Regions from separate parts of the Ferdinandcohnia sp. SAFN-114 genome, predicted to be linked through region 2. Evidence: riboswitches for the same ligand, from Rfam matches in the RefSeq annotation. Region 2 holds a riboswitch; the other holds the start of a gene.
What was found. A riboswitch is a leader RNA that binds a small molecule or an ion and turns the genes downstream of it on or off. The one in region 2 is predicted to bind thiamine pyrophosphate.

Region 1 (4,057 bases), on a different contig from region 2:
ATCCAACTTGCTCTAAAAGACTTTTTATCCGTTCATCCATTTGATCCCTAGGAATTTGTAAATTTTCTAAGACAAATGCAAGTTCCTCATCAACATAAGGCATGCAAAACTGTGAATCAGGATCCTGAAAAACATAGCCCCATGCTTTGGGGATCTGTAACTTATCTACCTTCATTGGTAATTCTATCGAGTTTGGGATAATCCCGCTTAACACTTGAAGAATTGTTGACTTTCCACAACCTGAAGGCCCGAGAATTAATATTTTCTCCCCTTTTTTAATATGGCAAGATAAGTCCTTAAAAAGCAAGGACTTATCTCCAGGAAATGTTAAACGTAGGTATTCTACAAAGGCAATTGATTCCATATTCGATCCCCTTTTATTTTTGATCTAGTGCATCAAAATCACTGCTGGATAGTGGGCGTACAAGTTTTGTTACCCCTGTCATTTCCAAGGCACTAACTAGGTAATAAGCAAAAACACCAGCAAACAAGATGGAACCTACGAATCTAGCAACTAGGAACAAAATGAGATTCCAGGTAGCTAAGTCACCTATTTCTCCATACGCAAAATCCATTATTACTGACCCTAGACAAGAAGCTATTGCTGCCAAGACGACCACAGCAAGATTATATTTTCTATATCGAAAGAGCATAAACACTGCTTCAGCAAACAGCCCCTGTACAACACCGTACAGCAGAACGGTTAGGCCCCATGGAGACCCTAAAATAAATTCACCTGAGGCAGCTGCAATTTCTGCCAGTAATGCAACACCAGGTTTACGAATCACAAGATACGCAACAGTCGCTGCAATAAACCACATTCCATAGATTAACTGATCGGCGTGCAGCCCAATCGGCTTTACAACATAATATAAAGAACCCCAAACAATATAAACAATTCCAAATGCAATGGCGATTACGATCGTAACCAAAATATCAGTTAGTTTTAATCCTTTGCTCATTAATACCTCTCCTCTTCTCCTTCGTTCAGACAGATAGTTTTGATTGAACTGGCCAGTTCTCTAATTTGTACGCCATTTCCCAAAAGGAGTATTCATATTGACTACTAATCATAAAATGTTCCTTCATGCGGTCACGATCCTCTTGCGTCGCTTTTTCTGCCAATTCATTTACTCTATCGATCTGTTCTTCAACTAGTTCTTTAAACCAATCCCCACCATACGCCGCAATCCACTCCTGATAAATCGGCTCTTCTGGTTTGCAACCTTTAAGTCTTTCACCAATTTCATAATATAGCCAATAACATGGTAATAAAGCAGCAATTACATCACCCAAATGACCTGAATATGCGGCTCTATACAAGTGTGATGTATATGCATATGCTGTCGGTGCGGGTTTAAAGTTTTTTCTTTCTTCCTCCGTAATCCCAAGTCTTCCGGAAAAGCTTTTATGCAGCGCTAGTTCGGCCTCGTAAGTTCCTTGAGCGTGAATAGCAAGCCTGTTTGTTGTATGTAAGTCCTCCGCCTTTGCTGCGCCTAAAGATTGCACTTTTGCAAAATGAGTTAAGTAATAGGCATCCTGCATGACATAGTAACGGAAACATTTAATTGGTAATGTACCGTCTCCAATCCCTGTGACAAATGGATGGTCAAAGCTTGCCTCCCAAATATCGTTTGCCTCTTTACGTATTTCTTCTGAAAATAACATGTTCAATTCTCCTCCCTTTACTGTTATTTGCAAAATAAAAAACCACCTTCTTTACCAACGTAAAGAAAGTGGTTTGGATTTAGACAAATAAAAATAAAGAGACCCGTCTACCCACTTCCCTACGCTGGTATCAACCAGATCAGGTTCTAAGGGTCTCAAGGTTATGATAAAACAATCCTCAATCTCAGCCTTCCGGTAAACGATTCAAAGGTATAACACCATTAATACATTTACCTTATTTAAAGGCACCCCTAGTGGAATAATATTATTTATGCAATTTTTCTTATTTCCAATCATAACATGTTGGAAATAATTATCAAGGCTTTTTTAAGTTTTACTAGTTACTCTACATAAACTGCTGTTCCATATGCAATAATTTCAGATGCATTTTGCATAACAGCTGAGGTTTGTAATCGCATCCCGATTACTGCATTTGCTCCTTTTGCTTTTGCATCTTCCACCATTCGACCAATTGCTTTTTGGCGGGCTTCTTCTAGCATTTCAGTATAATCGGAGATCTCTCCTCCAACAATTGTTTTTAATCCAGCCATTATATCTTTACCAATATGCTTTGACTGAACTGTACCTCCTCTTGCAAATCCTTTAAGTTCTTTTACTTCTTTTCCAGGTACAAAATCAGTAGTCACGATAATCATTTTCGTCATCCTCCTCTTTCTCACGTTTTCGTTCCCATACTAATAGGGCAAATAATAGAATAATGGCAACCATGTAAAAGGCATAGAATGTTAGTGCCTTTGAAATATCAATAAACAAAAATACAATTCCTACGATTTGTCCAACAATGGCTATCATTAATACAATATATTTTGCAATATTCCTCATCATTCCCTACCTGCTTTACGTCGATAAATTTTTCTTGCAATAATAAGATAAAAAAGAAGGGGCAACGGTGATTGAATTAATCCCCATATTCCCCAAAACCAATAATTATGCCCCCGCTTTCGAGCATCTAAAAACAACCAAAAGCTTTGAATAAGAAGGGCAATCACTGCCACCATAATAAGTAGAGTATCATTCGTATTCATGTACAATCACCTTTTTTCGATAACGAAAGAAGCTATATACTGGAAAGCTAATTGTTGCAATACCTTGAATCACAATAAATGCAAGAGGAAGACGGAAAAATGACGTTATTAAAGCCGTCATGATGAATAATGCAATCAAAATAAATGCGGTCAGTTCTCGTCTAAACTTCTTCTTTTGTTTTTGTTGTGCAGTTGCTACCATTTGTTCAAATACTTGTAGGTCCGGAGTGAAAACCGAGTAATGATGATCTATTTTAGTGAGTGCTTCATTTATATCTTGAATCGTTTCTGGATCCTCTTCAAGTCGTTGTTCGTTTTTTAATAGAGTTAGCTTGTTTTTCTTCATTAGGTCTCAACTCCTTTCTCACTGTATGAATTCCATTATGTATTCTTGATTTAACAGTACCGATGGCGATATGAAGCATATCAGCGATTTCTTCATATGAATATCCATAATAATGTTTGAGAACAATTGGAATCCGAATTTCATCTGAAAGCCTTCCCAGTGCATCAAGAACATCATTCCAATCCTCAGAATGGTTCTCGAATTGCCACTTCATTTTTCGTAATGCTTGCTCCTGTTGATAATTTTGTTCGCGTTTCTTTTTGCGGATAGTGTCTATGTATAAGTTCGTAGCAATTGTTATGAGCCATGAGGAGAATTTTGCTTTACCGTTATACATATTAATTTTTTCCATGCTTTTCATCATTGCCTCTTGTGCGATGTCTTTAGCAATATCAGGTTTCATTGTAACTTTTATTAAATACTTAACTAAAAAAGGATAATGTTCTTTAAAAAGCATTGCAAACGCGAGTGAGTCACCACGCTTTGCACTGCGAATTAGTTCCTTTTCATCCATGCATTGAATTCTCCCCCGAGAAAATTTGTTATTTTTTATTTTTCGCTAATAATACGTATGAAGTCATTAAAAAGTTCACTCTCAGTTAAAAAAATTTATTATATACGTTTTCAACAGTTTAACCCATCCTATAGAAAATTACATTCCCCATTTTGACTCAAAATGGAGTTATCCTCGGATCTTGCCCAAATCATGCTAAATTAGGATTCATGCTTGGAGATTTCTTTTGGCCCTTGCCTGTATCACACCTTTATTCAGACTCATGACTGGGGATTTCCTCCGGCCTTGTCTGAATCACACCTTATTCCGACTCATGCTAGGGGATTTTCTCTGGCATTGTCTGAATCACACCCGCATTCCGACTCATCCTTGGGGATTTCCTATAGACTTGTCTGAATCACACCCGCATTCGGACTCATGCCTAGAGATTTCCTATAGCCTTGTCCGAATCACACCCTTATTCAGACTCATACTTAGTGGTTT
Region 2 (4,057 bases):
TGTTGAAACGACACAATATGATAATACCGAAAACAAAAAGCTAAAGCAAACAAGCTTTGTACTCGGGAAAGCATTTGAAATTACTACGACTTTCACCCTACTAAAAATTGACGAGTCCCACACTAAATTCATATATGAAGGACAAAACATAGGAGTTAATTTTGTCGGACGGGCCATGCTAAAACTAAGCAGTAAAAATGCAAACAATGATGTTGTAAGGGAATTTATGGAGCGCGTAGGAAATGAAGCATTAAAAATATAGGCTCTTTTCTAAAAGATTGTTGCTTTTTGTTAATAAATTGCAAACCAATTTGATTGGAGCGTAAGGTGGCGACTCCTGCGGGAAAAGCGTGAGACTTGAGACCCCGCAGGAGCGGTAGCGACGAGGAGGCTCAAGCCACGCCCGCGGAAAGCGTCCACCTGAAGCGGAAGTCAACGATATAAAAACAACAAAGTTTGCGAAAACAGCCAAAATATAAAAGTAAAATTTTTTTTAAAAGAAAGCACATTTTCGTTACCTCATCATATACTACTTATTGTGTGAGAAAAATGTTAGAAGGGAAGTACGGAAAATGAGCAACGAGATTAAAACACCAGTTACAAATGATTACAAGGATAGTGAAGGGTATAAAGTAATTGAAGTCAACCTCAACAATCCAACAGAAAACCTATTTGCAGTCGTAACACCTATTAAAATGCAATAAGTAACGAATTTAAAATACTATCTTTTCGTACGTATACTTACATAGAAAAGATAGTATTTTTTATTTTGTAAGAATAGGAGCATCGAGTACAATGAGGATACCAAATCTTTTAAAGGAGCAATACAATGGAGGATTTAAACCATCTCGTTACATTATTCGAAGAACATAGTAATCCCGCTAATGCGTTACCGATGCAAAAATATATGAAAAACCATTTTCCGTTTCTCGGAATAAAAACACCTTTAAGGAGACAATTAACACGTAATTTTTATAATGAAACAGGATTATTAAAAAAGGATTTAAATCTTGAACTTGTTACACAGTTGTGGAAAAAGGATGAACGGGAATACCAATATGCTGCACAGGATTATTTAGTTAGATCTATAAAAAAAGTCAATAGTAGCCATTTAACTTTTATCGAGGAGCTCATTACTACAAAATCTTGGTGGGATACTGTCGATGTTCTTTCACCACATATAGTTGGAAATATAGCTAAAGTAACACCTAGTATTATAGAGGAAACAATTGAAGGCTGGGCATTTGGTGAGCATTTATGGCTTACACGTTCATCAATTCTTTTCCAGTTAAAATATAAGGAAGAAACAAATGAAAACATCCTGTACAAATACATAAAAGCCAATGCAACAAGTAAAGAATTTTTCATCCAAAAAGCAATTGGCTGGGCTTTGCGCGAATACTCAAAGACAAACCCAGATTCAGTCCGTCAATTTATAAATGAAACACCACTGCAAAAGCTAAGTGTTAGAGAAGGTAGTAAATATATTTAAGGCCAGGAATCTCCCGGCCTTTACTTAATTACTCCTAAAATGGTATATTTACCAGATTTAAACTGGTATGTGATTTCATATGTTTCACCTTTGCTAAATTGAGCGCAAAAATCCTCGACCTCTTTTTTATCTTCGCTATAAAACTGATACACGCTGTATGGATCACTTACATTACAACTGTATTTTCCATCACCATTTTTTTCGGCCGATACGGAAACTTCCTGAACGATTATGGAGGTTTCTTTCTCATAGGAGGGGCGAAGATTACCAGAACCCATGGTCACTATAATAATGAATAATCCTATTAAACTTATAATAAACGCCTTTTTCTTTTCCATTTTTACAAAAAACATAAAAATACCGCAACCAATCGCTCCAATTCCTACTGCAAATAGAGCGATCATTAAATAAAATAACATCCCAGCACCCCTTTCTATAAATTGAATATTCAGACTGTTATCCATATTATACCATATAATGAATCTTAGAATCTTGAATTCATCAAATACCTTTACATTTTTGCAAGTACATACTATCCTTATAGAAAGAATATTCGTAACTACTAGGGGTGCCCGATTGGGCTGAGAGAAAAGCGTGCGTTTTTTAACCCTTTGGACCTGATCCGGATTATACCGGCGGAGGAAAGTAGAGTGGAAAATGTCCATTTTTTCTTGATACCTTAAACCAGGTCCATTTATGTGGAACTGGTTTTTTTGCGTTTTTCTTATTTTCTATTTGAGGAGGCTACTAGAATGAAACTACAAAATCAGGTTATTCTCGTTACCGGTGGTGCACGAGGATTAGGAAAGGAAATCGTAAAAGCTTTTGCGAATGAAGGGGCAAAGGTAGTAATCAACTATTTTCAAAGTGAAGCAAAAGCTCGTTCTCTACAAGAAGAAATCGGTGAAAATGCGATCTCCATTCAAGCTGATGTGAGAAATCGTGAACAAGTACAGAATTTATTTGTTGAAGCGAAAAAATATTTTGATCAACCTATAACAACCGTTGTAAATAATGCCTTAATCAATTTTCGTTTTGACCCAGTCGCAAGAAAGAACGCCGAAACTATTTCTTGGGAGGATTTTCACGCACAGCTCGAGGGAGCAATAAAAGGAGCTTTACATACAACACAAGCAGCACTTCCAGACATGAAAGAGCTTGACTTTGGACGTATTGTAACAATTGGCACGAATCTCTTTCAAAATCCTGTTGTTGCTTACCATGATTACAACACTAGCAAAGCAGCTCTTTTAGGATTCACTCGGAACATGGCAAAAGACCTTGGTCCATATGGAATAAACGTAAACATGATTTCTGGGGGATTACTTCAAACAACGGATGCAAGTTCGGCAACGTCTGAAGAGGTTTTCCAATTGATAAAGGAATCTACGCCACTACAAAAAGTAACAACACCGGAAGATGTAGCAAACGCAGTTCTTTTCTTTGCATCACCTTGGAGTAAAGGGGTAACGGGTCAAAACCTTATTGTTGACGGCGGTTTGGTAATGAATTAAATCGGTAATGGGGGATTCATCTTGAGTAAAACACTAAAAATGACACTCACAGCAATGCTTGTCGCTATCGGAACAGTTACAAGTCATTTATTTGCAATTCCAATAGGTTTCACAAAAGTATTTCCTATGCAGCATTTTATTAATGTCTTGTCGGCGGTTATCTTAGGTCCAGCATACGCCGTGCTTCAAGCTTTTTCTGTATCTTTACTTCGAAACATGCTTGGGACTGGCTCTTTATTTGCCTTTCCAGGAAGTATGATAGGAGCTTTTTTAGCAGCAATCCTTTATACAAAAACTAAGAAGGCGTCAATGGCAATGACAGGTGAAATTATTGGAACAGGGATCTTAGGGGCAATTGCTTGTTATCCAATTGCCACGCTTATTCTTGGACAGGATGCAGCCATTTTTGGCTTCATACCATCGTTTATTTTCAGCTCCATTGTGGGATCTATTTTTGGATTTATCATTGTTGGAATCGTATTAAAAAACCCCGCGTTCAATAAATATCTAGAACGAAACTACTAAGAAACTTGAGGAGACTAAACTTGTATGTGTTGTAGTTCAGACTACGTAGAAAAAAACCATTACATGCATACGAATGAATTACAATAAATAACTAACAAAAAAGGTAGAATTGATTTCAATTTAGATTAAAAATGTAGTAGATTTCCATTTGTGTATTGTTTTTAAGCGAAAAAGTGATAAAAGCATGCGTAAAGTTGAAATGCGTATGCTTTTATATAATTTAGCAATATAAAGTCATACGTAAATTCCAAAATAAGGTAGAGTCGATTTCAATTAAGATTAAGACTGTAATAAATATCCATTTGTGTATCATTTTTTAAGCGAAAAAGCGATAAAAGCATACGTAAAATTGAAATGCGTATGCTTTTAGATTGTTTAGCAATATGAAGTCATGCGTAAATTCCAAAAAAAGGTAGAATTGATTTCAATTATGATTAAAAATGTAAGAAATATCCATTTGTGTATTATTTTTAAGCGAAAAAGCGATAAAAGCATACGTAAAATTGAAATGCGTATGCTTTTAGAT

Region 1: it holds a riboswitch for thiamine pyrophosphate, as region 2 does, so the genes downstream of both, tenA (thiaminase II) here and ACR65M_RS23035 (3-oxoacyl-ACP reductase) in region 2, are expected to answer to the same signal.

The regions. Positions count from the first base shown of each region.
Region 1 is NZ_JBPFDQ010000066.1:24,252-28,308, forward strand. Features, by position in the region: gene ACR65M_RS18910 (ABC transporter ATP-binding protein) at 1-364, opposite strand, end outside; gene ACR65M_RS18915 (ECF transporter S component) at 378-962, opposite strand; gene tenA (thiaminase II) at 988-1,668, opposite strand; TPP riboswitch at 1,768-1,931, opposite strand; gene ACR65M_RS18925 (heavy metal-binding domain-containing protein) at 2,010-2,324, opposite strand; gene ACR65M_RS18930 (hypothetical protein) at 2,305-2,511, opposite strand; gene ACR65M_RS18935 (sigmaY antisigma factor component) at 2,511-2,714, opposite strand; gene ACR65M_RS18940 (YxlC family protein) at 2,701-3,060, opposite strand; gene sigY (RNA polymerase sigma factor SigY) at 3,014-3,574, opposite strand.
Region 2 is NZ_JBPFDQ010000101.1:3,481-7,537, reverse strand. Features, by position in the region: gene ACR65M_RS23055 (SRPBCC family protein) at 1-262, shown strand, start outside; gene ACR65M_RS23050 (hypothetical protein) at 573-704, shown strand; gene ACR65M_RS23045 (DNA alkylation repair protein) at 830-1,492, shown strand; gene ACR65M_RS23040 (hypothetical protein) at 1,513-1,911, opposite strand; TPP riboswitch at 2,047-2,153, shown strand; gene ACR65M_RS23035 (3-oxoacyl-ACP reductase) at 2,245-3,006, shown strand; gene thiW (energy coupling factor transporter S component ThiW) at 3,028-3,531, shown strand.